Regions from separate parts of the Rhizobium hidalgonense genome, predicted to be linked through region 3. Evidence: predicted binding sites of a transcription regulator. Region 3 holds the regulator's gene; each other region holds the start of a gene.
What was found. The regulator PhoB, encoded in region 3, activates phosphate uptake and scavenging genes when phosphate is short. The targets are predictions, from matches to a motif close to TGTCATNNANCTGTCAT.
Positions count from the first base shown of each region.

Region 1: phnC (phosphonate ABC transporter ATP-binding protein) is a predicted target of PhoB. The motif match lies at 5,722-5,738, and genes of this name have one in related genera.
Region 2: FFM81_RS06820 (BtaA family protein) is a predicted target of PhoB. The motif match lies at 5,619-5,635, and genes of this name have one in related genera.

Region 1 is NZ_CP054027.1:4,149,417-4,159,384, reverse strand. It holds gene FFM81_RS20310 (alpha-D-ribose 1-methylphosphonate 5-triphosphate diphosphatase) at 1-591, opposite strand, end outside; gene FFM81_RS20305 (DUF1045 domain-containing protein) at 605-1,300, opposite strand; gene phnE (phosphonate ABC transporter, permease protein PhnE) at 1,442-2,785, opposite strand; gene phnE (phosphonate ABC transporter, permease protein PhnE) at 2,793-3,752, opposite strand; gene phnD (phosphonate ABC transporter substrate-binding protein) at 3,818-4,723, opposite strand; gene phnC (phosphonate ABC transporter ATP-binding protein) at 4,810-5,655, opposite strand; gene FFM81_RS20280 (DapH/DapD/GlmU-related protein) at 5,773-6,390, opposite strand; gene phnL (phosphonate C-P lyase system protein PhnL) at 6,387-7,094, opposite strand; gene phnK (phosphonate C-P lyase system protein PhnK) at 7,126-7,902, opposite strand; gene FFM81_RS20265 (alpha-D-ribose 1-methylphosphonate 5-phosphate C-P-lyase PhnJ) at 7,899-8,774, opposite strand; gene FFM81_RS20260 (carbon-phosphorus lyase complex subunit) at 8,771-9,877, opposite strand; gene phnH (phosphonate C-P lyase system protein PhnH) at 9,882-9,968, opposite strand, start outside.
Region 2 is NZ_CP054027.1:1,442,663-1,452,630, reverse strand. It holds gene FFM81_RS06845 (J domain-containing protein) at 1-596, opposite strand, end outside; gene FFM81_RS06840 (pyrophosphate--fructose-6-phosphate 1-phosphotransferase) at 1,056-2,267, shown strand; gene FFM81_RS06835 (LysE family translocator) at 2,325-2,960, shown strand; gene FFM81_RS06830 (lytic transglycosylase domain-containing protein) at 3,107-4,033, shown strand; gene FFM81_RS06825 (serine hydrolase domain-containing protein) at 4,064-5,488, opposite strand; gene FFM81_RS06820 (BtaA family protein) at 5,680-6,924, shown strand; gene FFM81_RS06815 (class I SAM-dependent methyltransferase) at 6,921-7,595, shown strand; gene FFM81_RS06810 (glycoside hydrolase family 25 protein) at 7,721-8,518, shown strand; gene FFM81_RS06805 (lytic murein transglycosylase) at 8,600-9,817, shown strand; gene FFM81_RS06800 (DMT family transporter) at 9,961-9,968, shown strand, end outside.
Region 3 is NZ_CP054027.1:3,787,842-3,797,809, forward strand. It holds gene FFM81_RS18400 (Hsp33 family molecular chaperone) at 357-1,349, opposite strand; gene argF (ornithine carbamoyltransferase) at 1,439-2,353, opposite strand; gene FFM81_RS18410 (aspartate aminotransferase family protein) at 2,391-3,590, opposite strand; gene FFM81_RS18415 (GcrA family cell cycle regulator) at 4,017-4,550, shown strand; gene phoB (phosphate regulon transcriptional regulator PhoB) at 4,910-5,593, opposite strand; gene phoU (phosphate signaling complex protein PhoU) at 5,730-6,443, opposite strand; gene pstB (phosphate ABC transporter ATP-binding protein PstB) at 6,488-7,303, opposite strand; gene pstA (phosphate ABC transporter permease PstA) at 7,320-8,642, opposite strand; gene pstC (phosphate ABC transporter permease subunit PstC) at 8,639-9,968, opposite strand, start outside.

The DNA of each region.
Region 1 (9,968 bases), 360 kb from region 3:
ACGGGCGAAGACCTCGTCGCTCAGGCCGCGCTTCTTCTGATAGTAGAAGATATATTGATCCATCGTTTGGAACTGCCGCTGGCCGGGCGCATGATCCATCAGCGAGACTAGCCGGACATGCCGGTCGTGTTCGAAATCGGCGAAATGTTCGAGCACATTGTCGGCCGAGACCTCACAGCGCAGATGCAGCAGGTGTTCGGCGCGCAGCCGGCCTTCATTCTCGGCCGACTGGATGGCGTCGGCCATGTCGCGCATCTCGCCATGCTCGAAGCCGCCGTCCTCATCCGCACCCATGCGCAGGCAGTCGAACACCGTGGTGATGCCCGAGGTAACGATCTGGGCATCATGCGCCTGGACTGCGGCGGTCTTGTTCCAGCGAATGCCGGGGCGCGGCTGATAATGGCCTTCGAGATGATCGGTATGCAGCTCGACGAGGCCGGGAATGACATAGTCGCCTTCGAAATCTTCACAGGCTACCGAATTGCCCTCGGAAATATCGGCGATCTTGCCGTCGCGAATGAGGATCGAGCCGGAGAGGATATCATCCTCGAGAACGATGCGGGCGTTGGAAAACACGGTCTCTTTGCTCATGTCGTCAGGTCTTTCAGCTTTTGGCGCCGGTAAGCGGCAGCCAGGAATGAACTTTGAACGGGGCGCCGCGCGTCTCCTCGGTGAAGACCGCAAGGCCGGTAATCGAAAGCGGCCGGCCGATGAAATCGGCAAAACGCTCGGTCAGAATGGTTTTCATCACTTCGGCGCGTGTCCCGGGCACCTGGCCGGTGAGCGTCATGTGGAAGCCGAAATCCTCCATCACATAAGGATAACCCCAGCGCTGCAGATTGGCGCGCTGGCTGTCGCTGAGTTTCTCCGGGTTGCGCCGCGCCATATCGGCCGGAGACAGCGCTGCGCGGAACGGTTCGAATGACTTTACCACCTTCGCGGCAAAATCTTGAAGCGGTTGATGAAGAGAACCGGGAACGAGGGCAAAAAAACGGCCGAGCTGGCCGAGCACCAGTTCCGGGATTTCGAAGGCCTGCGTGCGCGCCGCAAAATCCTCGACGACGGTCATGAAATCCTGTTCGGTGACGGAGGCGGCGAGCGAAAACGGCGCCTTGATCGTCGCGTGAAAGCCGTAGCGGCGCGGATCGGCGGTCAGCTCGAACTGCTCTGCCGCCCCGAGTGTCTCATGGTCGGGTGCCGGATAGGTTTCGCCGGTAAACGCATCGCGGCCGAGCCAGAGCGAGGCCGCGCCGGTCAGGGGATCATCCTTCGACGGCGTGAAATAGAGAGCGTAGCGCAAGGCTTTTATCCTGGGGATCGTCGAAACGGGGAGCGCAATGTGCAGTGATTTGGCGGTGAACCGCAAGCAGGTTCCCGGCTAAAAGATTTCCGTGACAGAATGATGATGACGGCAGCGCCACCATCATCTTCGACCGGGGGGTCAGTGTGCCTTCGTGCCCATCAGCCGGTGGCGCAGCGCGTTCGAGGCGGCGTCGAAAATGAAGACGACGATCAGGATCAGGATGACCATGTAGGCGACGTTTTCCCAGTTGGCGTTGGTGCGCATCGCCTCCCACAGTTTGAGGCCGATGCCGCCGGCGCCGACGGCGCCGATGATGGTCGCGCCGCGCACGTTCGATTCCCACTGGTAGAGTGTCTGGCTGACGATGACGGGAACGATCTGCGGCATAATGCCGTAACGATGGACGAGCACGGTCTGGGCGCCGGTCGATTGGATGCCTTCCCGCGGCTTGTTGTCGATATTCTCCAGCCCTTCGGAATAGAGTTTGCCGAGCGTGCCGGTCTCGGTGAGGAAGATCGCGCCGCTGCCGGCAAGCGGGCCGGGGCCGAAGGCGCGCGTCAGGAACAGTGCCCAGATCAGCATGTCGACCGAGCGCAGGAAATCGAAGAAGCGCTTGAGGATCTGGTTCAGGAAGCGGTTCGGCGTGATGTTGCGCGCCGCCATGAAGGCCAGCGGAAAGGCGGCGAGCGAGCCGAGCAAAGTTCCGAGGAAGGCCATGACGATCGTCTGGAAAAGCTTGGTCCAGACATCGCCGTGCTGCCATTCGCTGTTGTTCCAGACGTCGTCGAAGGCGAGCGACAGGTTGGACTGCTCGGGCTTGATGCGCGGCCCGGAGACGATGAGGCCGATGACCTCGCCGGCGGGCTTGTCGAAGAAGGAGGATTGCGTGTCGAAGATGAAATTCGCCCAGCCGATGAAACGCTTGCGGATTTTCACCCGGTCGACGGAAATGTTGACATTGCCGGCAAAACCGAGATCGGCGAGCACGTTGTCGTCATAAACGGTCATCCAGCCGGGCACCGGCCCGACGACCTCAGGCGCGCCGCTCGAAACCTCGACGGGAACGCTGACGCCATGGGCGGTGACGATCGTCTCGTTCTTCGAGACGGTGACGCTGCGGCTCGTGCCGCTGATCGAAACGGTGATGCTGCCGTCGGGATTGTTGACCAGCCAGTCCGGATGCGGATTGTCGCCGAGCGGCGAGAAACGTGGATAGCGGATGTCGATCGAGCCGTCGTCCCCGATGCGGAATTCCGGCTGCACGTCGTAGCTCACCCATTGGCTGAGATAGATGCCGACGCGCTCCCAGTGGGCCTCGGCAAAGAGCTTCGGCAGATCGAAGAACCAGACGGCATAGAGGCTGTAGAGCAGCGTCGCGATGAGGATCATCAGTCCGCCGAAACGCTGGCGGAACGATCGGTGGAAATATTCCGGATAGCGCGTCTCTATCTCATGCATGCGGTTGGCGTCGATCACCGTCATGGCGGCCTCAATGTTGCAGGAGGAAGGCGTGATCGCCGACGAGTCGGCGGCGCAGCCATGCGGAGAACTGGTCGACGGCGACGATCGTCACGAACAGCAGCAGAACGAGTGCCATCGTCTTGGCGCCGAAGCCGCGCGAGATCGACAGTTTCAGCTCCTCGCCGATGCCGCCGCCGCCCACAGCGCCGATGATGGTCGAGGCGCGCACGTTGATCTCGAGGCGTAAGAGCGCATAGGAGGTAAAATTCGGCAGCACCTGCGGCAGGGCGGCGAAGCGCACACGCTCGCACCAGTTGGCGCCAACGGCCTTCATGCCTTCATGCGGCTTCATGTCGATATTCTCGGCCACCTCGTAGAAAAGTTTACCGAGCGCGCCGATCGTATGCAGGGTGATGGCGATGATGGCGGCGACCGGTCCGATCGACAGGATCGCCGAAAACAGGCCGGCGATGACGATCTCGGGAAAGGCGCGTAGGAATTCCATCAGGCGCTTGGCGAAGATGCGCAGCAGCCAGGAATTCGTCAGGTTGCGGGCGGCAAAGAAGCTCAAAGGCACTGCAAAGACAAAGGCGATGATCGTCGAGATCAGCGCCACGTTGATGGTGACGATCATCAGCTCGAAATATTCGGGAATGTAGAAAGCGCCCCAGACGTAGGCGCGGCCCTTGTCGAAATTGAATTCCTCGCCGCCTCTGTCGTTGACGCTCGTTATGTCGAACAGTGCGCGCCAGACGTCGTTCCAGTCCTTGGGGATGAGCCAGCTGAGGAAATCGAAAAGATGCGGCAGGCGCTCGAAGAAATGGCCGGCATTGCTCTCATCGGCGAAGCGGACGGAACTGACGAAAGCCGCAACAAGGATGACGAGGCCGAGCACGGTGTAGAAGCGGCGCTTGGCGACCATCCGGTCCCAGGCGGTGCCGATCTCCTGGGTGCTTTGCATGTGCGGCTGTGTATCGGCAACAGTCATGAACGCCTCGCCTGGTCACTAAGAAAAGGGCGGCCGTTGCCGGCCGCCCCGTATTCGAAAGACGATCAGCCGCCGATGGCAGCCTTGCGGACTTCGACGACGGCCTTGTAGAAGTCGTGCTTGACCGGGGCGTAGCCCTTGTAATCGCCGCCTTCGACAGCTGCGAAGCACTTGTGATCCTTTTCCGGCAGAGCCGTGAAGAAGGCTGCAAGCTTCGTCTGCCAGTCTTCGCCAAGCGCGTTGCGCACGACGAGCGGGCCGTTCGGGATCAGCGGCGAACGCCAGACTTCGACGAGCTTGTTCGGATCGACGGCGCCCTTGTCGACTTCCTTGCGGAATGTGCCGGAGGTGTAGCCGTCCTTGAAATCGCCGATGCCGGAGCTGTCGTCGACGGCAACGTCGACTTTGCCGTCGTAAGCGGCGAGCAGGTTGTTCTCGTGGCCGCCGTTGAACTGCGTCGAGGCGAAGAACTTGTCGTTCGGCATGCCCGTATCCTTCGGGATCTGCGTCAGCGGAACGAGGTAGCCGGAGGTAGAGTCCGGATCGGCATAGCCGAGCTTTTTGCCCTTGGCGTCCTTGATGTTCTTGATGCCGGAGGACTTCAGCGCCAGGCCGATCGCGTAATAGCCCGTCGAACCATCCTTCTGCTGCGTCGTCAGGATCGGTGTAACGGCCTTCGGGTCCTTGATGTAGACGGAGGCGTAGCCGGAAGCGCCGAGTTCGGCGAAGTCGAGCGTGCCGCCGAGCAGGCCCTGGATGACGCCGTCATAATCGGCGGCCGGGAACAGCGAGACCTTCTCGAAGCCGAATTCCTGCTTCAGATGGTCGGCAAGGCAGGCATAGTTGCGCAGGCGGTCGGTCTCGTTTTCGCCGCCGAGGATGCCGATGCGGAATTCCTTGAGGTCTGCAGCATGCGCGCCGCCGGCGAGCGCGAAGAGCGCCGTTGCCGCAAAGAGTGCTTTCTTCAACATGTGTCTCTCCTATTGACCGGTGTCCCCGGCCTCCCGTTACGAAGAAGTGTGCCCTTGACGCGGGCGCTCGATCGCGGCCGCCTCTCTCAGAGGCCGGCCAGCGCCAGCGGTTGGGTGCCGGCGGATTGATTGTCTGCCCGCTCGGGAGCGATAGTGATGGAGGTCGAGGTCATCGTTTCGTCGATGCCGGCGCCATCCTTGTCGGTCCCGTAAATCGCCTTCACCGCCTCGGCGGTCAGCTCCGAGGGCTTGCCGTCGAAAACGATGCGGCCGCCGGCCATGCCGACGATGCGCTCACAATAATTACGGGCGGTGTCGAGCGTGTGGAGGTTGGTGATGACGGTAATGCCCTCGCGCTCGTTGATATCGCGCAGCGCATCCATGACGATCTTGGCGTTCAGCGGATCGAGCGAGGCGATCGGTTCGTCGGCGAGAACCATCTTCGGGTTCTGCATCAGCGCGCGGGCGATCGCCACGCGCTGCTGCTGGCCGCCGGAAAGCGTGCCGGCCGCCTGCAGCGCCGTCTGCTCGATGCCGAGGCGTTCCAGCGCTGCGATCGCATGCACACGTTCCTCGCGGGTGAAGATATTGAGCAGGCTCATCAGCGTCGAGCGGTGGTTGAGGCGGCCGAGCATGACATTGGTGAGAACATCGAGGCGCGGCACCAGGTTGAACTGCTGGAAGATCATCGCGCAATCGCGCTGCCAGTTACGCAGCGCCCGGCCGCGAAGCCCGGAGACCTCGACGTCGGCGAAATGGATGGAGCCGGAACTCGGCTCCTGCAGCCGGTTGATCATGCGCAGCAGCGTCGACTTGCCGGCGCCGGAGCGGCCGATGATGCCGACCATCTGGCCCTGCGGAATGTCGAGCGTGACGGAATCGACAGCGAGCTTTTTTCCGAAGCGACGTGTGACATTCTTCAGCTCGAACATCATGCTTTCCCCCTGCACTCCAGGCCTTGGTCAGCATCGCATTAGTCCCGCTTGATGAACCTCAAATGTCATATTTGTGTAAGTCGTGTCACAATTCTCCGAGCCTATATCGGAGGTTTAATCGTCGTAGCGGGCCAAGAAATCTTCCGCGCTCAGGTTGCGAAAATCCTCCAGCGCCAGGCGCAGCCGGTCGTGTCCCCAATCCCACCAGGCGAGCCTGTCCATGCGTTCGCCGACCGCTTTCGAAAACCGCTCGCGGATGAGCTTGGCCGGCACCCCGCCGACGACCGAATAAGCAGCGACGTCCTTCGACACCACGGCGCCGGCGCCGATGACCGCGCCGTTGCCGACGTTGACGCCGGGCAGGATGGTGGCCCCGTGACCGATCCAGACGTCGTTGCCGATCGTCACGCGGTTTGCGCGCCGCCAGGCGAAGAAATCCGTCTCCATGTCGCCGTCCGGCCAGTAGTCGGCGGCGCGATAGGTGAAATGATGCAGAGTCGCCCGCCAGGTCGGATGGTTGGTGGCGTTGATGCGCACGGCGGCAGCGACGTTGACGAACTTGCCGATCGTCGCGCACCAGACGGAGCCATCCTGCATGATATAGGAATAGTCGCCGAAAGTGGCTTCGCTGATGCGGCAGCGTTCGGAGACCTCGGTATAGCGCCCGAAGGTGGAGTCGCTGATATCAGCCGTCTGATGGATATAGGGCTCGATGCCTAGCTTGCGGCTCATGCGGCGATCTTTCGAGGAGAAAACTGCTGGACGTCGAGGATGCGGTCGGCGGCCGCCTCGCGCACTTCCTCGTCGTGGAAGATGCCGAGAAGGGCGACACCGGCCCCCTTCTTTTCCGCAATCATGCTGGCGACGACGGCACGATTCCTGGCGTCGAGCGAGGCTGTGGGTTCGTCGAGAAGCAGGATCGTGTGTTCGGTGATGAAGCCGCGGGCGATGTTGACGCGCTGCTGCTCGCCGCCGGAGAAGGTGACGGGCGGAAGCTGCCACAGCGCTTCCGGCAGATTGAGCTTGGCCAGCAGCGCGCCGGCCTTTTCCCGCGCGGCGCCGGCGTCTTCGCCGCGGGCCACCAGCGGTTCGGCAACCACGTCGATCGCTGCCACACGCGGCACGGTGCGCAGGAACTGACTGACATAGCCGAGCGTATTGCGCCGCACATCGAGCACGGTGCGCGGATCGGCGGCGGCCAGATCGACGACGCGGCCGTCGTGGCGGACGAGGATCTGGCCGGTGTCGACCGCATAATTGCCGTAGATCATCTTGAGCAGCGAGCTCTTGCCGATGCCCGAGGGGCCGCCGAGCACGACGCATTCGCCTGATGCAACGGAAAAAGCGACATCGGAGACGACGGGCAGTTTGATGCCGTCGCGCAGGTGCATGGTAAAGCTCTTCGAGACTTCGGAAACGACGAGAGGCGTTGGCATGATGTCTTCTTCCTGATTGGGGACCCTACGTTCAGACCTGCAGGATCGAGGAGACGAGCAGCTGCGTGTAGGGTTCTCTGGGATCGTCGAGCACCCGGTCGGTGAGCCCGTGTTCGATGACGTAGCCATCCTTCATCACCATCATCCGGTGCGACAGAAGGCGGGCGACGGCGAGATCATGGGTGACGATGATGGCGGACAGGCCGAGATCATTGACGAGGCCGCGCACCAGATCGAGCAGGCGCGCCTGCACCGAAACGTCGAGGCCGCCAGTCGGTTCGTCCATGAAGACCAGGCGCGGGCCGGTGACGAGATTGCGGGCGATCTGCAGGCGCTGGCGCATGCCGCCGGAAAAGGCGCGCGGCTGGTCGTCGATGCGGTCGGTATCGATCTCGACGCGTTCGAGCCAGTCGATCGCCGAGGCGCGGATCTTGCCGTAATGCCGGTCGCCGATCGCCATCAGCCTTTCGCCGACATTGGCGCCGGCCGAGACCGCCATACGCAGGCCGTCGGCCGGGTTCTGATGCACGAAGCCCCAGTCGGTGCGCATCAGGAAGCGCCGCTCGGCCTCGTTCATGCGGTAAAGGTCGCGGTAAGTGCCGTCGCGCATGTGATATTCGACGCTGCCGGTGCTCGGCAGCAGCCGGGTGGAAAGGCAGTTCAGCAGCGTCGTCTTGCCGGAGCCGGATTCGCCGACGACGGCGAGCACTTCGCCGGGCCAGAGCTCGAAGGAAACGTCGCGGCAGCCGATACGGTTGCCATAGAATTTCGAAACGTCATGGACTTTGAGAAGCGGGATATCGCTCATTCTGCAGCCTCCCGGGCCAGCATGTCGCCGGCATGCCCCTGCGCGCGGCGGTCTTCGCAATGATCGGTGTCGGAGCAGACGAACATGCGCCCGCCCTTGTCGTCGAGGATCACCTCATCGAGGTAGACCTCCCCTGCGCCGCAGAGCGCGCAGGGCTTGCCGAAGCGCTGGATCTCAAAGGGATGGTCTTCAAAATCGAGGCTGACGACGTCGGTATAGGGCGGCACCGCATAAATGCGTTTCTCGCGTCCGGCGCCGAAGAGCTGCAGCGCATCCGACATGTGCATCTTCGGATTGTCGAATTTCGGCGTCGGCGACGGATCCATGACATAGCGGCCATGCACCTTGACCGGGTAGGCATAGGTCGTGGCGATGCGGCCGTTGCGGGCGATGTCCTCGTAGAGCTTCACATGCATGAGGCCGTATTCCTCGAGCGCATGCATCTTGCGCGTCTCGGTTTCGCGCGGTTCGAGAAACCGCAGCGGCTCGGGGATCGGCACCTGGTAGACGAGTACCTGGCCCGGCCCGAGCTTTTCCTCGGGGATGCGGTGGCGGGTCTGGATGATGGTCGCTTCGCCGGTATGCGTCGTCACCGCGACATTGGCGACCTTCTGGAAGAAGGCGCGGATCGAAACCGCGTTGGTCGTGTCGTCGGCGCCCTGGTCGATCACCTTCAGCACGTCATCCGGCCCGATGATCGAGGCCGTCACCTGCACGCCGCCGGTGCCCCAGCCGTAAGGCATCGGCATCTCTCTGCTGGCGAAGGGCACCTGGTAGCCGGGAATAGCGATTGCCTTCAGGATGGCGCGGCGGATCATCCGCTTGGTCTGTTCGTCGAGATAGGCGAAGTTGTAGCTGGCCAGATCGCTCATTCGGCGGCTTCCTTCATGTCTTCGCCACCGTTGCGGGCGGCTTCGAATTCGCGGCGCATGCGGCGGACGAGATCGAGTTCGGCCTGGAAGTCCACGTAATGCGGAAGCTTCAGGTGCTCGACGAAGCCGGTCGCCTGAACATTGTCGGAGTGCGAGATGACGAATTCTTCGTCCTGGGCCGGCGCGGTAATATCCTCGCCGAGCTCTTCAGCCCGCAATGCGCGATCCACCAGCGACATCGCCATCGCCTTGCGCTCGCTCTGGCCGAACACCAGGCCATAGCCGCGGGTGAATTGCGGCGGCGCCTTGGCCGAACCCTTGAACTGGTTGACCATCTGGCATTCGGTAACCTGGATGACGCCGAGCGAGACGGCGAAACCGAGCTCCCGTACGTCGAATTCAACCTCGACCTCGCCGATGCGGATTTCGCCGGTGAAGGGATGGTTGCGGCCGTAACCGCGCTGGGTGGAATAACCGAGCGCCAGCAGGAAGCCTTCGTCACCGCGGGCAAGCGCCTGCAGGCGCAGATCGCGGGTCATCGGAAATTCCATCGGCTCGCGTGTGAGGTCGCCGATCTCGTGATCTTCCGGCATGTCGCCGTCGGCCTCGATCAGCCCCTCCTCGCCGAGAATCTCGGAGACGCGCATGACGCGGCCGGTCTCGGCCTCGCGCTGGGCGGGTTCCTCGACCGCCTCGTCGGATAGCAGCGAGGGATCGAGCAGCCGATGGGTATAGTCAAAGGTGGGCCCAAGCAGCTGGCCGCCAGGCAGATCCTTGTAGGTCGCCGAGATGCGGCGTTCGATCGTCATAGCAGCCGTGTCGAGCGGCTTGGAATAACCGAAGCGCGGCAGCGTCGTACGATAGGCGCGCAACAGGAAGATCGCCTCGATCATGTCGCCGCGCGATTGGCGCACGGCCAGCGCTGCGAGCCTGCGGTCGAAAAGCGAGGCCTCGGCCATGACGCGGTCGACGGCGAGGGCAAGTTGTTCGACGATCTGCTCGATGCCGATCGCCGGCAGCGAACGGTCGCCGCGGCGGCGGTCGGCAAGCAGCCGGTGGGCATTGGCGATGGCGGCCTCGCCACCTTTGACGGCAACATACATGAGCTCAGATCTCCGTTGCTGTGATCTTGGTGGTGCGCGGCAGGCAGATGAAGCGTCTGCCCGAGGTCAGCACGATGTCGATGCCGCGCGG
Region 2 (9,968 bases), 2.0 Mb from region 3:
TCCGGATGATGTTCGCTGACGAGACCATGATAGCGGCGGCGGATGGTCGGGAAATCGTCCGAGGGCAAAACACCGAGCACCTTGTAGGGATCGCCGCCGGACGAGACGTGACGGGCGGCAATCTGCTCGAAGCGCGTCTCGCTCATCTGGAAGATCTCGCCGATATGACTGAGGAAATTCAATTCTTTCTCGTGGATCAGCCCATCGGCTTTGGCGATATGGAAGAGACCGTCGAGCACGTCTTCCAGTACCGTGCAATTGGCCGCGCAGGTAACGCAGAGCGTCGAGAGCCGTTCGGCATAGGCTTCGTAGCCGGCCACGTCCTGGCGTGCGAGGTTGTAAAGCCTGGCGACGTTCTTTGCCTGGTCTTCAGGGAATTCGAAGATTTCGCGGAAGGCTTCGACCTCCTTCTCGCTGACGATGCCGTCGGCCTTGGCCATCTTGGCCGACAACGCGATGATCGCCACGGAGAAAGCCACCTTGCGCCGGGTCTCGGGATCGCCTTCGAAAACCGTTCGGATAGCCTCGACGACCGCAGACAGCGCATTGCCCGCGGTATTGCCAATGGCATTCAACAGTTTTTCCCAGAAGGACATCGAAATCTCTCGCATGCTTGTCGACTTATATGCAAACAGCTTGACCAAAGAATCGTAGCCTTTGCAAGGCGACTATTGGTCGTAGGGCCGAACACAGTTTTCACGATTTGGTAATTGTCGCAACGCAGCAAAGGTTCCTCGTGCGCTCGGCACCTCCGCTTCGCAGCGCGCCGCGCCGGCAATTTCCACAAGAGTTCTCGGCAGTCAGAACGGGCTTGAAACGATTATATCAGCTCTTAGGGTCGCCGCGCGGCAGAAAGGCGCTTTTTCGTAAATTCTTTACTTTACAGGCTCCTTTCCCTGCCGCATCCATGCCCTCATGCATGTTGCCCGGAAGTGTGCAGCGGGTCCGGGATAACGACATGCATGAAAACAATGCACTGAAGCGCGTCACTCGAGTCGAATTCGATGCGACGCCTATAGCTGACGCCGCCGCACCGAAACGCCATAGGAGGGATCATGGCCAAGCAGAAAGTTGCAATGCTGACCGCCGGAGGCCTGGCGCCCTGTCTTTCCTCCGCCGTCGGCGGCCTCATCGAACGCTACAGCGACATTGCCCCCGACCTCGATATTGTCGCCTACAAGTCCGGCTACCAGGGCGTATTGCTCGGCGACAGCATCGCGATCACCCGCGAGATGCGCGAAAAGGCGCCACTGCTGCATCGTTATGGCGGGTCGCCGATCGGCAATAGCCGCGTCAAGCTCACTAATGCCGCCGACTGCGTCAAGCGCGGCCTGGTCAAGGAAGGCGACAACCCGCTCAGGGTCGCCGCCGAACGCCTCGCCAATGACGGCATCACCATTCTCCACACGATCGGCGGCGACGACACCAACACCACCGCCGCCGACCTTGCCGCCTATCTCGCCGCCAACGGCTACAACCTCACCGTAGTCGGCCTGCCGAAGACCGTCGACAACGACGTCGTGCCGATCCGCCAGTCGCTCGGCGCCTGGACGGCCGCAGAGGTCGGCGCACATTTCTTCGACAATGTCGGCAATGAACAGACGGCCGCGCCCCGCACCCTCGTCATCCACGAGGTCATGGGCCGCCATTGCGGCTGGCTGACGGCCGCTACCGCCGGCGCCTATCTCCAGCGCACCAGCCGCAACCAGTATGTCGATGGCCTGATGATGGACGCGCGTCTCAAAAGCATCGACGCCGTCTACCTGCCTGAAATGGCCTTCGACCTCGACGCCGAGGCCGCCCGCCTGAAGGAAAGCATGGACCGCAACGGCCACGCCACCGTCTTCGTCTCCGAGGGCGCTTGCCTCGACGCCATCGTCGCGGAGCGCGAAGCCGCCGGCGAGACCGTCAAGCGCGACGCCTTCGGCCATGTGAAGATCGACACGATCAACGTCGGCGCCTGGTTCCAGAAGCAGTTCGCCAGCCTGCTGAACGCCGAGCGTTCTCTCGTGCAGAAATCAGGCTACTTCGCCCGCTCGGCGCCTGCCAATAGCGACGACCTCCGGCTGATCCAGAGCATGGTCGATCTCGCCGTCGAAAGCGCGCTCAACAAAGTCTCCGGCGTCACCGGCCACGATGAAGCGCAAAACGGTAAATTGCGCACTATAGAATTCCCGCGCATCAAGGGCGGCAAGGCTTTCGACCTGTCGACGGCATGGTTTGCCGAAGTCATGGACAATATAGGCCAGAAATACAAAGAAGCGTGATTGACGGATGGTTAATATGGTGTCTTTGCTTGTTCCTGAGGAATAGGAGGAGACACCATGTCACTTGAAGCCTGGTTCGCTTTTGCGGCCGCATCCGCCATCATGCTGGCCATTCCGGGGCCGACGATACTGCTCGTCGTTTCCTATGCGCTCGGTCATGGACGCAGGACTGCGTTTGCGACGGTGGGCGGCGTGGCACTTGGTGACTTCACCGCAATGACCGCGTCTCTCTTTGGGCTCGGCGCCGTCCTGGCCGCCTCCGCCGCGCTTTTCACCGTCTTGAAGTGGATCGGCGGCGCCTACCTGATCTGGCTGGGAATCAAGCTGTGGCGGGCTCCAATCATCGGCGAACTTGTTGCCGACAACGACAATCTGCCGGAGGAAAAGTCGCTCAAGATTTTCCTCCACGCCTATGTCGTCACGGCGCTAAATCCGAAGAGCATTATCTTCTTCGTCGCCTTCGTGCCGCAGTTCCTCAATCCCGCCTTACCCTTCTTCGGGCAGATGGCGATCATGGAAGCGACCTTCCTGGTGCTGGCGATCCTCAACGCCGCCACCTACGCGTTTCTCGCCCATTCCGCTCGTGGACTGATTCGCAAGGCAAGCGTCCAGCGCGCCGTAAACCGGACGGGCGGCACTCTGTTGATCGCCGCAGGCGCCGTAACGGCCGGCTATCGCCGCATTGCGGCTTAGAAATCCGGGTATCGCCCTGTTTCAGCTTGGAAATAATCCGTGGTTGCCGGAATGCCACAAATAGGTTAATGGGGTCGGCAGGGTTTAAGCTTTTTAGTAACTTTTTTAACGCTGCCGGGGCGGCGCGATTTCACGAAAGTGGCGGAATGGTAGCGATCGGATTGTCCGGCCTGAAACGCAGTCTTGTCGTTTCGACGATACTCTGCGGCGTGATGACGGGATGCGCCAGCGTCGAATACACCTCCCAGGCCGAACTGACAGCCGCCCAGACTGTGGTGCCGATGCCGAAACCCGGTGAAGATGCCACACTTGCGGCTATCCCGACAGCGGAGGGCGCGGCCGGTCAGGTCGCCGGTGCCACCATTCCCCAGGCATCCCCCTCCCTGACCGCAACGGCGATGCCGAGCGTGACAGCCTCTCAGCCTGCCGATCTTCCCATGCAGCCGGCCGCCTATGCGCAGATCCCGCTGACGCCCGAGATGACGGCGATCCAGTCCGTGGTGCCGACGCCGCGTCCGGGAACCCCGGCGCAGCCGACGACGCAGCTCGCCTTTGCGGCGACACCGCAAAACAGTGCGCTTGCAGCACTTGCCGCAGTCGACACCACACCGCGTGCCAGCATGGATTACGGTTTCGACGAATCCGGGCCGATCGATCCGCCGACGGCACCGCCGATGTTCAGTGACGACGACAAAGACGATGCGCCGACGGTCGAAAAGAGCTTCGTCACCAAGCTCATTCAGAAATATTCGAAGCTCTACGAAATTCCCGAGACCCTGCTCCACCGCATTGTCCATCGCGAGAGCCGCTACAATCCCAAGGCTTACAACAAGCGCGGCTATTTCGGCCTGATGCAGATCAAGTACAATACGGCCAAGTCCATGGGGTATGACGGCGCTCCGGGCGGTCTCTTCGATGCCGAGACCAATATCAAATATGCCGCAAAATATCTGCGCGGCGCTTGGCTTGTCTCCGACAGCAGGGAAGACGATGCCGTGCGCCTCTATGCGCGCGGCTATTATTACGACGCCAAGCGCAAGGGCATGACCGACATCGCCCAGGGCAACTATTAAACAATAAACGACTGGAACGACGGAAGTCGCCTATGGCTGCGGCTGCGCTGGCTGTTGCGACACGGCCTGCTGTTGCGGTGCTCCCGTTTGCGGCAAGGCCCCCAGAACAGCCTTGAGAAGCGTCTGCGGCTGATAGCCGAGCCAGCTCGGTGTCAGGCCGAGTCTCACGACGACCAGATCGGCGGACGGCACGATCGCCATGCTCTGCCCATCATGCCCCGTCAGCCAGAACGTATCCTCAGGCAGCCCAGATTTAGCATTTGAACCGCCGGGCGCCAGCCAAGCCTGGCCCTGCGTATAGCGGCCGTTCGACGCTGCCGTCGGCGTGCGCATGGCGCCGACAAAACCCTCCGGCAGCAGCCGCTGGCCGTCCCAAACTCCGTCCTGCAGCAGGAACTGCCCGAAACGCGCCCAGTCATGCGCCGTCGCATAGAGATAGGAGCTTCCGGCAAAGGTGCCGCGCGCATCGAGTTCGAAGACGGCGCTCGTCATGCCGAGCGGCGAAAACAGCGCGTCGCCAGGATAGGAAAAGGCCGCCTGTGCATTGCCGACCCTATCCATCCAGATGCGTGACAAAAGCACCGCCGTGCCGCTCGAATAGCGGAAGCGCTTGCCGGGCTCTGCGTCCATCGGTGCGTTGGCCGGCAGCGATACCATGCCGGGATCGAGATAGAGCATGCGCGTCACATCGGCGACATCGCCATAATCCTCGTTAAAGGCAAGGCCGCTCTCCATGCCGAGCAGATCGGAGACCTTGATCTTGGCGCGCCCGTCGTTCTTCCACTGCGCCAGCAAATCGTCGTCGTCGAAGGAAATCTTGCCGTCGAGCATCAGCCGGCCGACGATCGCAGCATTCACCGTCTTCGTCATCGACCAGCCGATCAGCGGCGTCTTCGCGGAAAAGCCGGGACCATAGGCTTCGGCAACAATGCGACCATTGCGCACCACCACGATCGCCCGCATGGTCGGGCCGGCAAGCCGGGCATCGGTAAGCAGAGCGGCGATCTTCGCGTCACGCCGATCGCCGGCGCCCTCCCCCTCCGGCCATAGGGCCTCGTTCACCTCCACCCCCGCCGGCACATCGAAAGGCACCGCATTTGCCGCCGCCTCGAAATTGCCATCTGGCACGCTCGTACAGCCGAAAGCGCCGCGATAGAGCGCATAACTCGGTGCAAACAGTCCCAGGAAACGCGCCGTCACCCGGCCGTTGTCGCGGTCGACGCTGACGCGCACCAGCCGCAGCAGCGGATTTCCGGGCGCCTGAACATCATCTTCGAGCACCTCCTCGGCCTCCCGGCCGGCGATGAAGACATTGGAACAGACGATCTTGGCGGCATAGCCGTCGCCGACACGCAGCAGTTCCGGCGGCCGGACGAAGAGCCAGCCGCCGTCGCCGATAACGAAGAGTACGACAAGGAGAGCAAGCGCCTTCAGAATACGCAGAACAAATCGCATGGCATTCCTCCATGCCGTGAGAGAAGCAGGAATCACAGGCGCCGGAAAGAGGCTGCAGCCAAGAACAGCCGCCATTGCGATCACTTTACCAGGAGGGCGATCTTTCCGGAGAACGGCGCCACACAGCCCACGTCATCAAACTGTAGCAGTGGCGCGCTACACGCCCTGAACGCTAAAAAGGTGACAGACTCATGTCAGAATTTGCACCGGATGCCGGCTTCCGCAAGAACCGGAAACTCAAGGACGCCCTTCTCCGCCACAAGGCTTTTTCGAAGGATGGATTTTCCGAGCGTCTCTTCGGCCTTCTCTTCTCCGGCCTCGTTTATCCGCAGATCTGGGAGGATCCGGATCTCGACATGCAGGCAATGGAGCTGAAGCCCAACCATCGCATCGTCACCATCGGCTCCGGCGGCTGCAACATGCTCGCTTATCTCTCCAAGGCACCGGCCTCGATCGACGTCGTCGATCTCAACCCGCACCATATCGCGCTGAACCGCCTGAAGCTTGCCACTTTCAAGCATCTTCCCGGCCATACCGATCTCGTCCGCTTCCTGGCCATGCCGAACGAGAAGTCGAACAGCCGCGCCTATGACCAGCATCTCGCCGCCCAGCTCGACGAGGCGACCCGCAGCTATTGGAACGGCCGCAAGTTCGGCCGCCGCCGCGTCACCGTCTTCGACCGCAACATCTACGAAACCGGGCTGCTCGGCCGCTTCATCGGCGCAGCCCACCTTCTTGCCCGCCTGCATGGCGTCAAGCTGCGCGAGATGACCAAGACCCGCTCGATCCGCGAGCAGCGCCAGTTCTTCGAAGAGCAGATCGCGCCGCTGTTCGAAAAGCCGGTGGTCCGCTGGATCACCGGGCGCAAGAGCTCGCTCTTCGGCCTCGGCATCCCGCCGCAGCAATATGACGAGCTCGCAAGCCTCGCCGCCGATCATTCGATCGCCCCGGTCTTGAAGCACCGCCTGGAAAAGCTCGCCTGTCATTTCCCGATGCGCGACAATTATTTCGCCTGGCAGGCCTTCGGCCGCCGCTATGGCACGCAAGAGGAAGGCCCGCTGCCGACTTATCTGAAGTCGGAGCACTACCAGGTGATCCGCGCCAATGTCGATCGCGTCAACGTCCATCATGCAAGCTTCACCGAGCTTCTGGCCCGCGAGCCGGCCGCCTCGCGCGACCGCTACATCCTGCTCGACGCGCAGGACTGGATGACGGACGAGCAGCTGAACGACGTCTGGCGGGAAATCACCCGCACGGCGCGTGACGGCGCCCGCGTGATCTTCCGCACTGCCGCCGAAAAGAGCATCATCGAAGGCCGCCTGTCACCCTCGATCCGCGACCAGTGGGACTATTTCGAGGAGAAGTCGCGTGAACTGACGGCGCTCGATCGCTCGGCAATCTACGGCGGCTTCCACATTTACGGGAAGAAGGCGTGAGCAAGGTCGGTACCGAGACGGCAGGAAAGAGCAACGAACATGCCAGCCTGATGGATGGCATGTACCGCTACCAACGCCATATCTACGACCTCACCCGCAAATATTACCTTCTCGGCCGCGACAGCACGATCCGCAATCTCGACGTGCCGGACGGCGGCACCCTGCTCGAGGTCGGCTGCGGCACCGGCCGCAACATGGCCTTCGCCCACAGGCATTTCCCGACCGCCAAGCTGTTCGGCCTCGACATTTCTCAGGAAATGCTGATTTCGGCGCGCAAGACCTTCGCCATCAAGGCGACGATCCCGGAATTCCGCGTCGCCGACGCCACGGCGTTCACGCCGCGCGAATTCGGCGTCAGCGGCTTCGACCGCATCCTGATATCCTATGCCCTGTCGATGATCCCGGACTGGGAACGCGCCGTCGATGCATCGATCGCCGCACTCAATCCCGGCGGCCAGTTGCACATCGTCGATTTCGGCCAGCAGGAAGGCCTGCCGGGCTGGTTCCGGCGCATGCTGCAGTCATGGCTTGCGAAATTCCACGTCACCCCGCGCCCCGACATGCGCGAGGTCCTGGAAGCGCAAGCCCATGAAAACAGCGCAAGATTGGTGTTTGAAACCGTCGGCGGCGGTTATGCCTGGCGGGCGGCGATTGTCAGCAAGCGCTCATAATTCACTTGAAACTAACCGTTTTTTTACGTTGATATGGTGAAAAGAGGGTTATCCTCTGCTGACTCGTCATTTCCGAAGGTCAAGCTGTGGGGCAAAGAGATCATTCGAGTTACGACGGGACGCCCATGCGCCGGCTTTTGTTTTGCGTTTTGCCCCTGGCCATCATGCTGGCCGGCTGCACCTCCTCTGGTCATGACTATCTCGAAACGGCATCGATCAAGCCCAAGACGCGCTTCAAGGACACCGATCCTCAGGACTTCGGCCCAAAGCATCCGCAGCAGAATGCGATCCATGGCATCGACATCTCCAAATGGCAGGGCGATATCGACTGGGCGACGGTGAGGAATTCCGGCGTCGGCTTCGCCTTCATCAAGGCGACGGAAGGCAAGGACAGGGTCGATCCGCGCTTCGACGAATACTGGCGCGAGGCGCGCGCCGCCGGCATCCCGCACGCCCCCTATCATTTCTATTATTTCTGTTCTTCGGCCGACGAGCAGGCCGACTGGTTCATCCGCAACGTGCCGAAGGAGGCCATGCGCCTGCCGCCGGTGCTCGACGTCGAATGGAACGCCGAATCGAAGACCTGCCGCTACCGCCCCGACGCGGAAACGGTGCGCTCCGAAATGCAGCGTTTCATGAACCGGCTGGAGGCTTACTACGGCAAGCGTCCGATCATCTACACCTCGGTCGATTTCCACCGTGAAAATCTCGCCGGCTACTTCCAGGATTATCATTTCTGGGTCCGCTCGGTGGCAAAACACCCCGAAGTGACCTATTCCGACCGCCGCTGGGCCTTCTGGCAATATACCTCGACCGGCGTCATTCCCGGCATCAAGGGGCCGACCGACATCAACGTCTTTGCCGGCAGTGCAAAGAACTGGAACAATTGGGTCGCGGCCGTTTCCAAGGATAGAAATTCTTAGTAACGTCTTACAATGTTTCTTGCTTCCGTCACATTCCTCTGTGAAAGCGACGGCAATCTGTTTGATATAAGGACCGCATCCATGCACCGCTCGCTCGCAAGCCGCTCTGCACTCGCCCTTCTGTTTGCCCTCGCCCTCGCCGGCGGCGCGGCCGCCCAGCAGGCGCCGGACGCAGCCCCGGCCGCGCCTTGCGGCGGCGATCTTTCCGCCTTCCTTGACGGCGTCAAGAAAGATGCGGTTGCCACCGGCGCAAGTGCTGCAGCCGCCGACGCGGCCCTTGCCGGCGCCGAGATCGACCCCAAGGTCCTCAGCCGGGATCGGGCCCAGGGCGTCTTCAAACAGACCTTCCTCGAATTCTCCCAGCGCACCGTCAGCCAGGCCCGCCTCGACATCGGCCGCCAGAAGATGAAGCAATATGCCGACGTCTTTGCCCGCGCCGAGCAGGAATTCGGCGTTCCCTCCGGCGTCATCACCGCCTTCTGGGCGATGGAAACCGATTTCGGCGCTGTCCAGGGCGATTTCAACACCCGCAATGCCCTGGTGACGCTGTCGCATGACTGCCGCCGCCCGGAGCTTTTCCGCCCGCAGCTGATCGCCCTCATCGAGATGGTCCAGCACGGCGATCTCGACCCCGCCACCAATACCGGCGCCTGGGCGGGCGAGATCGGCCAGGTTCAGATGCTGCCGCGCGACATCATCGCCTATGGCATGGACGGCGATGGCGACGGCCATGTCCGCCTGAAGCAGAGCGGCCCGGACGCCATCCTGACGGCGGCGAAATTCATCCAGCATCTCGGCTTCGAGCGCGGCCAGCCCTGGCTGCAGGAAGTCACCCTGCCCGATAATCTGCCCTGGGAGAAATCCGGCCTCGGCGGCACGATGAAGGCAGGCGAATGGTTCGCGCTCGGCGTCAAGCCGCGCGACGGCAATACCGCCTTCGGCAACCTCGAAGGCGACCTGGTGCTGCCGCAGGGCCGCATGGGACCGGCCTTCATCGCCTACCCGAATTTCAAAATCTATCTCGAATGGAACAAGTCGTTCATCTACACGACCTCGGCCGCCTATTTCGGGACCCGGCTTTCCGGCGCTCCGACCTATCTCAAGGGTGTGCCGGAACAGGGGCTCGCCAACGACCAGATGAAGACGCTGCAGACCAAGCTGCAGTCGCTCGGTCATGATGTCGGCGAGATCGACGGCATCCTCGGCTCCGGCACGCGCGTCGCGATCCAGAAGGAACAGCAGCGTCTCGGCATTCCGGCCGACGGCTGGGCGACGCCTGCCCTGCTCAACGCCCTCTGATCCCACGGATGTCGCACCGCTGCCCGCTTCGCAAGAAACGGGTGGCGCTGGCCGCAGTCTGCCCTAAACATAGTGGTGAAGAATCGCCGCCCATTATCGGCAGACGATAGGGCGGCGAAGCGGCCTTGCGTGGAGGAACCGGCATGGACAG
Region 3 (9,968 bases):
GGGTCAAGCCCGAGGACGACGGAGGGTGGGGGCAAAGGCTAGCAAGAGGCGAGGGGCCGGGAGCGAATTCATCAAAAGTGTGCAGCGTTTTTTGCTGGAAGTGGTAGCTCTTGTTTTACATGCTTCTCACGCAAAATCGCTTGGGCAGTTTGCTGGAATTCCCAGACGGTCCGCCTCTTGCCGGTCGCTGCCCCCACCACCCTCCGTCATACTCGGGCTTGACCCGAATATCCATGCCGCAAGCACTGCGCGTGGATGTGTTCGGCTACGGTCGGATGCAGCCTTCCTGTCAGCACCAACCTGGACGCAGTGCCCGCACCCGGGCTTGACCAGTCAACAACCTATTAAAACCGATCCTATTCTGCCGGCTGAAGCTCGGTCGGCTCGAAGCGGTAGGTCGTTGAGCAGAATTCGCAGGTGACGGCGATCTCGCCATTCTCCTGGCTGGCCTCGATTTCCTCGGCAGTGAAGCCTTTCAGCACGCCCTTGATCTTGTCCCGTGAACAGCTGCAGCGGTCGAAGACCGCCCGAGGTTCGTAGACGCGCACGCCTCTCTCATGGAACAGGCGAAACAGCAGCCGCTCGGTTCCAACCAGCGGATCGGTCAGTTCATCGGCGTCGATGGTCTCGACCAGCGAACGGGCTTCAGTCCAGGCGTCATCCTCACCATGCGGGCGGCCGCCGGTGTCGCCGTCGCCGCCGTGGAGATCGGGCTGGCGCATGCGCTCCGGCGCTTCCGGCAGAAACTGGGCGACAAGGCCGCCTGCGCGCCAGCGATGGCGCGGCTTGCCGGCATCGTCGCGGTCAAAGAGTTCGGCCGCAGCCAGCCGCACGCGCGTCGGGATCTGCTCCGACTGGCGGAAATAGACGCCGGCAATCTCCTCGAGCGAGGTGCCGTCGAGCTCGACGATGCCCTGATAGGGCTGGCCGAACTTGCCCTGGTCGATGGTGAAGGCGAGCACGCCCCGGCCGAGCAACTGCTCCGGCTCGGTTTCGCCCGCGGCAATCGCCTTGTTGAGCAGAGCGTGATCGAAACGGGCATAGGCGCGGACATTTTCCGGCGTCGAGAAATCGGCGACGAGAAGATCGACCGGGCCATCACCCTTGGTCTGCACGGTGAATTTGCCGTCGAATTTCAGCGAAGTGCCAAGCAGCACCGTCAGCACGACGACTTCGGCGAGCAGCCGGGCGACAGGGGCCGGATAATGATGGCGCTCGAGGATCGCATCGAGCATCGGGCCGAGCTGGACGGCGCGGCCGCGCACATCCAGCCCCTCCACCTGAAAGGGGACGACATGATCATCGCCGGCGAAATCGAACTGGCCGAGGGCGGCTGCAGCTTCTGCCATGGCTTTACTCCTAGTTTTCGGAGCGATGGGTCAGCGTGCCCTTCACTCGCGCGGCCGCGGGTCTATGACTCGCAACATCCGATTATGGTTCAGATCGCGCCCAGGCACCAAGCAAGAATCGACTTCTGCGCATGAAGACGGTTTTCCGCTTCATCGAAGACCACGGATTGCGGACCGTCGATCACCTCATCCGTCACTTCCTCACCGCGATGAGCAGGCAGGCAATGCATGAACAATGCATCGCTGCCGGCCTTGGCCATCAAGGCCGCGTTGACCTGGTAAGGCTGGAAGACATTGTGACCCCGGGCCCGATGTTCCTGATTCATGGAGACCCAGGTATCGGTCACCACGCAATCGACGCCTTCGACCGCACGGTCGGCATCATGGCAGAGCATGATTTCGGCGCCCTCATTGCGGGCCCAGTTCAGATAGTGATCCTTGGGCTCCGAACCAAGGGGCACGGCCATGTTCATGCGATAGCCGAAGCGGGCTGCGCCTTCGACCAGCGAATGCAGCACATTGTTGCCGTCGCCGGTCCAGGCGATGGTCTTGCCCTTGATCGGGCCGCGATGCTCCTCGAAGGTCATGATGTCGGCCATGATCTGGCAGGGATGGGTGTCATCCGTCAGCGCATTGATCACAGGCACGGTCGCATGCTCGGCAAGCTCCTTGAGCCTTGAATGCTCGGTGGTGCGGATCATGATCGCATCGACATAACGCGACAGCACCTTGGCGGTGTCGCCGATCGTCTCGGCGCGGCCGAGCTGCATCTCGGTGCCGGACAAGAACAGCGTTTCGCCGCCGAGCTGGCGCATGCCGACGTCGAAGGAGACGCGAGTGCGGGTCGAGGGCTTTTCGAAGATCATCGCCAGCATCTTGCCGGCGAGCGGCTTGTCGCCCTTGCCGGCCTTGAAGGCCTGCTTGCGGGCGAGCGCATCGTTCATGATGGTTCTGAGGTCGGCTGATGTGACCGCCGAAAGATCGAGGAAATGTTTAGGAGCCATGTTCTTAACCTGTCGTGCGCCCGAAGGCACAATCCCTTCAAGCCGTCTTCTTGACCTTGGCGGCACGGATGCTTTCGGCGGCGCGCTCGAGGCGGGCGAGGCCCTCGCGGGCTTCCTCGGCGGTGACGACGAGCGGCGGAAGAAGGCGGATGACGTTGTCGCCGGCGGGCACGCCGAGCAGATGGGCGGCGCGGATCGCCTCCAGCAGTTCGGCCGAGGGAATGGCGGCCTTGACGCCGAGCAGAAGCCCCTCGCCCCTGATATCCTCGATCACATCGGGATAACGATCCTTCAGCGAAGCGAGGCCCTGGCGGAAGACGAGCGAGACGTCGCGCACCTGCTGGAGGAAGCCATCGGCGAGAATGATGTCGAGCACGGCGCCGCCGACGGCCATGGCCAGCGGATTGCCGCCATAGGTCGAGCCATGGGTGCCGGCCTTCATGCCGGAGGCGGCTTCCGCCGTGGCAAGGCAGGCGCCGAGCGGGAACCCGCCGCCGATGCCCTTGGCGACCGCCATGATGTCGGGGGTCACGCCCGACCATTCATGGGCGAAGAGCTTGCCGGTGCGGCCGACGCCGGTCTGGACCTCGTCGAGGATCAGCAGCAGGCCGTGTTCGTCGCAGAGCTGGCGAAGCGCCTTCATGAATTCGGGGGTGGCCGGGCGTACGCCGCCCTCGCCCTGCACCGGCTCGATGAGGATGGCCGCCGTCGCATCGGTGATGGCGGCGCGGACCGCTTCGATATCGCCGAACGCCACCTGGTCGAAGCCCGGCGCCTTGGGGCCGAAACCTTCGAGATATTTCTCCTGGCCGCCGGCGGCGATCGTCGCGAGCGTGCGTCCGTGGAAGGCGCCTTCGAAGGTGATGATATGGAAGCGTTCGGGATGGCCCTTGGAAAACTGGTAGCGGCGCGCCGTCTTGATCGCGCATTCGAGCGCCTCGGCGCCGGAATTGGTGAAGAACACCTTGTCGGCGAAGGTGGCGTCCGTCAGCCGTTTTGCCAGGCGCTCCTGGCCGGGGATCTCATAGATATTGGAAAGGTGCCAGACCTTGTCGGCCTGCTCCTTCAGCGCTGCGACCACGTGCGGGTTGCTGTGGCCGACGGAGGTGACGGCGACGCCCGCGCCGAAATCGAGATATCGCTCGCCGCTCTCGGTGATCAGCCACACGCCCTCGCCTCGCTCGAACCGCAGCGGGGCACGAGAGTAGGTGTCATAAAGCGGCGCGGCTTCGGCCATGGCGCGAGTCTCCTATCGATGTTATCCAGCAGCGGACTCCGGCTAAGAAAAAACCAGGCCCGAAAAATCAAAAATGCCGCCTTGCGGCGGCCAGCGGCACTATTTCCTTTTCGCGCTGCAATGTCAACAAAACTGCGCCCTTAGCGTATGCAGCAAGGGTGTACAGCGGCATTTTCAGTCTTCAACAGGCAATATTGCAGAAATGCCACGCCGGGGCAGCAAGTTGGGGAAAACTACGAATTCGATTCATCCGGATTCCCGCGACTCTTGTCAGGGAGTCAGCCTCACACTAGGTTAAAGTTCAATTACTAGACTGCATGCGGCGGAACTAGTCACCAAAATTGATCAAGCGTTTCTTGTTTCGGAGGCTTCCGGGACAACGGTGAGGGATTCTGCCATCACCAACGCAGAAGGTGGAGACAGGGCATGAACTGGACAGACGAGCGGGTCGAGAAACTCAAGAAGCTTTGGGCCGAAGGACTGAGCGCCAGCCAGATCGCGGCGCAACTTGGCGGTGTCAGCAGAAACGCTGTGATCGGTAAAGTACATAGGCTCAGCCTTCCGGGCCGCGCCAAGGCCGGCGGCACCGCCGCCACGGCGCGCACGCCGAAACGCAATACCTCGGCGCCGCGCGCACCGAATTATGCCTCTCGCATCACCACCCGCACCGTTACCCGCCAGCAGGGCGCAACGATGCTGAAGGAAGAGATCGAGATCGAAACGGTCGAGGAAATGGAGTACGTGCCGAAGGGCAACGTGGTCGTGCCGATCTCGCGCCGCCTCGGCCTGACGGAACTGACCGAACGCACCTGCAAGTGGCCGGTCGGCGATCCGCTGAAGGACGATTTCCATTTCTGCGGCTGCGAATCCCCCGACAATTCGCCCTATTGCGGCTATCATCAGAAGCTTGCCTACCAGCCAATCAACGAACGCCGCCGGGCGGCAGCGCGGGCCGGCTGAGAAGCGGCATCGCTGGACATGAAAAACGGGCCGCGCGGCCCGTTTTTTTATGAGTAGAGTGGGAAGGCGGCCTTTGTGTTTGGCAACAAAGCCAGCCATACATTCCGTCATCCCAGGGCTTGACCCTGGGATCCACAACCAGGCACTCGGCTTCGATAATTTCCCTGCAGCTGGATGCCATCGCTCTTCTCACAGTGCCAGCCGCATGGATCCCAGGGTCAAGCCCTGGGATGACGGAGGAGAGGTGGTGCCTGGATGACGGAGGAAAGGCGGTGCCGGCTCATACGCCGCGCCGGTGCGATGAAAGGGCGTGGGAAGGGCTGTGCAGGCGGGAACGCCGACCACGCACTCCCTCAGCCTCAGGCTTCCATCGAATAACCGGCGCCGCGGACGGTGCGGATGACGTCTTGCATGTTGGAGAAATTCAGCGCCTTGCGCAGGCGGCCGACATGGACGTCGACGGTGCGTTCGTCGACATAGATGTCGTGGCCCCAGACGCCATCCAGGAGCTGCGAGCGGGAGAAGACCCGGCCCGGCGACGACATCAGGAATTCCAGCAGGCGGAATTCGGTGGGGCCGAGGCGGACTTCGCGACTCTTGCGGTGGACGCGATGGGTTTCGCGGTCGAGCTCGATATCGCCGCATTTCAATACCGTCGACAGCACCTCGGGGCGGGCGCGGCGCAGCATCGCCTTGACGCGGGCAACCAGCTCGGGGGTCGAAAAGGGCTTGACGACGTAATCGTCGGCTCCTGTGGAAAGCCCACGGACACGCTCGCTCTCTTCGCCGCGCGCCGTCAGCATGATGATCGGCAGGCGCTCGGTTTCCGGCCGCATGCGCAGGCGCCGGCAGAGCTCGATGCCGGAGACGCCGGGCAGCATCCAATCGAGGATGAGAAGGTCGGGCGTGCGTTCCTGAAGCCTGATTTCGGCCTCGTCGCCACGAAGGATGGTATCGACCTCGAAGCCTTCCGCTTCGAGATTGTAGCGAAGAAGCACGCTGAGCGCCTCCTCGTCTTCAACTACTGCAACTCTCGGGATCATGCGTATTGGTCTCCTCGCGCATGATCCTTAAACCGGGGATGATTTAAGCAATGCATCCTGCGCAAAATCAGAAAAGTGGCTGCGACCTCTTTGCGCGCCCCACATGGGCGCGCGCGCAATTGACGGGTGCGGACGGTTATTCCGTGACTGCACCAACGGTGTTGGCGCTGTCGTCCTTCGGACGGTCGCCTTCCGGCTGGGCGCCGGTTGCCATGTAATAGATCGTCTCGGCGATGTTGGTGGCGTGATCGCCGATGCGCTCGATGTTCTTGGCGCAGAAGAGAAGATGCGTACAGCTGGTGATATTGCGCGGATCTTCCATCATGTAGGTCAAGAGCTCGCGAAACAGCGAAGTGTACATTGCGTCGATCTCGTTGTCGCGCTCGCGGATCGCACTGGCCTTGTCGGCGGCGCGCGTCGTGTAGACGTCGAGCACTTCTTTGAGTTGGACGAGCGCCAGCTCGGACAGATGCTCAAGGCCGCGGGCGAGCTTGCGGGGAACGCCGGTGCTTTGGACGGCGATGACGCGCTTGGCGGTGTTCTTGCCAAGGTCGCCGACCCGTTCGAGATCGGCGGCAATGCGGATCGAACCCATGATTTCCCGCAGATCGGCGGCCATCGGCTGACGGCGGGCGATGGTAACGATCGCCTTGTCGCCGATTTCGCGTTCGGCGTGATCGAGGATCACATCGTCGGAGATGACCTTCTGCGCCAGCGCCGTGTCGCCGTTGACCAGCGCCCGGACGGATTCGGCAACCATCTGCTCGGCCAGGCCGCCCATTTCGGAAATCCGCCTGGACAGGAACTTCAGATCATCATCATAGGCAGAATAGATATGTGTCGATGCCATGGGGCTTTGTCCTTCGAATAACGGAAAGCTTCGTATCGCCAAAATCAGCCGAAGCGGCCCATGATGTAGTCCTGGGTGCGCGGATCGTCGGGATTGGTGAACATCTTGTCGGTGTCGTTCTCCTCGACGAGATTGCCGAGGTGGAACATGGCGGTGCGCTGCGAGACGCGCGCGGCCTGCTGCATGGAGTGGGTGACGATGACGATCGTGTAGTTCTCGCGCAATTCGTGGATCAGTTCCTCGACCTTGGCGGTGGCAATCGGGTCAAGCGCCGAGCAGGGCTCGTCCATCAGGATGACTTCGGGGCTGACGGCGACGGCACGCGCAATGCAGAGGCGCTGCTGCTGACCGCCCGACAGGCCGGTGCCGGATTCATGCACGCGGTCCTTGACTTCGTTCCAGAGACCGGCGCGCTGTAGGCTGGTCTCGACGATCTGGTCGAGATCGGCCTTCGACTTGGCAAGGCCATGGATGCGCGGGCCGTAGGAGACGTTTTCATAGATTGTCTTCGGGAACGGGTTCGGCTTCTGGAAGACCATGCCGACGCGGGCGCGAAGTTCGACGACGTCGATATCCGGATCATAGATGTCGTCGCCGTCGAGGGTGATCTTGCCGGCGACACGGCAGCCGTCGATCGTGTCGTTCATGCGGTTGAGGCTGCGCAGGAAGGTCGACTTGCCGCAGCCGGACGGACCGATCAGCGCCGTGACGGTGTTTTCGCGGATGTTCAGGTTTACATCGAAAAGCGCGCGCTTCTCGCCGTAGTAAACCGAGACGTCCTGGCCGATCATCTTATAAGGAACGGTGCTCATCTTCTGATCCAGCGCCTTTTCAACTGCAGCTTCGGTCAACATGTTCATGATCTTGTAACTCCGTTTACCAGCGGCGCTCGAAGCGACGACGCAAGAGGATGGCGCCCAAGTTCATGACGATCAGGAACAGGAGCAGGACGATGATGGCACCCGAAGTACGCTCGACGAAGGCCCGTTCGGCCTCGTTGGCCCACATATAGACCTGCACGGGCAGAGCCGTCGAGGGATCGAGCGGTGTCGTCGGCGCGTTGGCGACGAAGGCGACCATGCCGATCAATAGCAGCGGCGCGGTCTCGCCGAGCGCGTGCGCCAGGCCGATGATCGTGCCTGTGAGGATGCCGGGCATAGCAAGCGGCAGAACATGGTGGAACACCATCTGCATCTTCGAGGCGCCGAGGCCAAGGGCTGCAGCGCGGATCGACGGCGGCACGGCGCGCAGTGCGGCGCGCGTAGCTATGATGATCGTCGGCAGGGTCATCAGGGTCAGCACCAGACCGCCGACCAGCGAAGCCGAGCGCGGCAGGCCGACGAAGTTGATGAAGACGGAAAGGCCGAGCAGACCATAGACGATCGAGGGAACGGCGGCGAGGTTGTTGATGTTGACCTCGATCAGATCCGTCAGCCTGTTCTTCGGCGCAAACTCCTCGAGATAGATCGAGGCGGCAACGCCGATCGGCAGAGCGAGCACCAGCACGATCAGCATCAGGTAGAGCGAGCCGATGAGGGCGACGCCGAGGCCTGCGGCCTCCGGACGGCTGGAATTGCCGTTGACGAAGAGGCCGGTGTTGAACTGCTTGGACAGAGCCCCGCTCGCCTTCAGCTCGTTCATCCAGCCAACCTGCTTGTCGTTGACCTTGCGGTTCTTCTCATCGACGGTCAGGTCGATCTGACCCTTATTGGCGCTGTCGACATTGGCGTCGGCGAGCACCGTGACATTGACCGTCTTGCCGATGATCGACGGATCGGCGACGACCATGTCGCGCAACTGGATCGGCGCACCCTTGGAGAGCATGGCCGTGGCATCGCGCACCTCAGGCTTGCTCGAGGCGTTGACGTTCAGCTGCTTGACGATCGCGTCGCGCAGTAGAACCGGATAGTTGGCGGCGACCAGCACCGAAGGGTCGGTCGCACGCTTATTGCCAGGGTCGATCGTCTTCTCGGTGAATTCGATCGGCAGGGTGATCGAAGTCTGCTGGAAGGCGGTGTAACCCTTGCCGATCACCGTCCACAGCAGGATGAACAGGAAGACGAGACCGAAGGTGATGGCGGCGATGCCATAGGCCTGGAACCGGCGCTCGGCGGCGTAGCGGCGCTTGATGCCGATATCACGGCGCGCCGGCGCCTTGGAGACGGTGACGCCTGATGTGGGAGAAACAATATCCGTCATTCGTACTGCTCCCGGTATTTGCGCACGATGTAGAGCGCATAGATGTTGAGGCAAAGCGTGATGCAGAACAGCGTGATGCCAAGAGCGAAGGCAACCAGCGTCTGCGGCGAGGTGAACTCGAGGTCGCCTGTCAGCTGGTTGACGATCTTGACGGTCACCGTCGTCATCGGCTCGAAGGGATTGATCTGGATGCGGGCGGCGACACCGGCGGCCAGCACAACGATCATGGTTTCGCCGATGGCGCGCGAGGCCGTCATCAGAAGCGCGCCGACGATGCCGGGAAGAGCTGCCGGCAGAACCACCTTCTTGATGGTTTCGGAACGGGTGGCGCCGAGACCGAGCGAACCGTCACGCAGGGCCCGCGGCACGGCGGTGATGATGTCGTCCGACAGCGAGGAGACGTAGGGGATCAGCATGATGCCCATGACGATGCCGGCTGTCAGAACGCTCTGCGCCTGAATGAAGTTGGTGTAGCTGCCGGAGAGCAGACCGCTGATCTGGGCGGAGAAATCGCGCAGGAACGGGCCGACGGTGACAAGCGCGAAGAAGCCGTAGACGATCGTCGGGATGCCGGCGAGCACTTCGAGCAGCGGCTTGGCGACGCCGCGCAGCTTCGGCGAGGCGTATTCGGCCATGTAGATGGCGGCAAACAGGCCGACGGGGACGGCGACCAGCATCGCCACCAGGCCGATATAAAGCGTGCCGAGCAACAGCGGGATCAGCCCGAACTGGCCGAAGGACGAGCTGCCGGCGCCGGCAAAACGCGGATCCCAGACGGTGCCGAAGAAGAAGTCGGCGGCGGGAACGGCGGCAAAGAAGCGGGCGGCTTCCGACAGCATGGAAAGCACGATGCCGATCGTCGTCAGGATGGCGATCGAAGAGGCAAGCAGCAGGCCCCAGAGCATGACGCGCTCGACGCGGTTGCGGGCGCGGAAGCGCGGGGCGATGGCGCGCAGCGCATAGAAGGCGCCGGCAACGGCCAGAATGAAGACGACCGCCGTCATGGCAAGGCGGCTCGTCATGCTCATGGCGTTGAGCGTCTTGGCGGCGTCGAGCATGTAAGGCTGGGGCTGGCCGGCAAGCGGCACGCCCTTTTCGCTGAGCTTGGCCTGAAGCGCTGCGGGATCGCCGGCAACCGCTGCAGTTTCATCTGATGTCAGCAGCGTCAGGCCGCGGGCGACCGTCGCCACCATGGAATAGCCGAGATCCTGCTCGACGGCGGCTTGCGCCTTGACGTCGGCAGGGAAACTGCCGCGAACCGAGGATTGGATGATGCCGGGGCTGACCGAGAGCCAGAAGCAGAGGACGGCGAGGGCGGGAAGAACG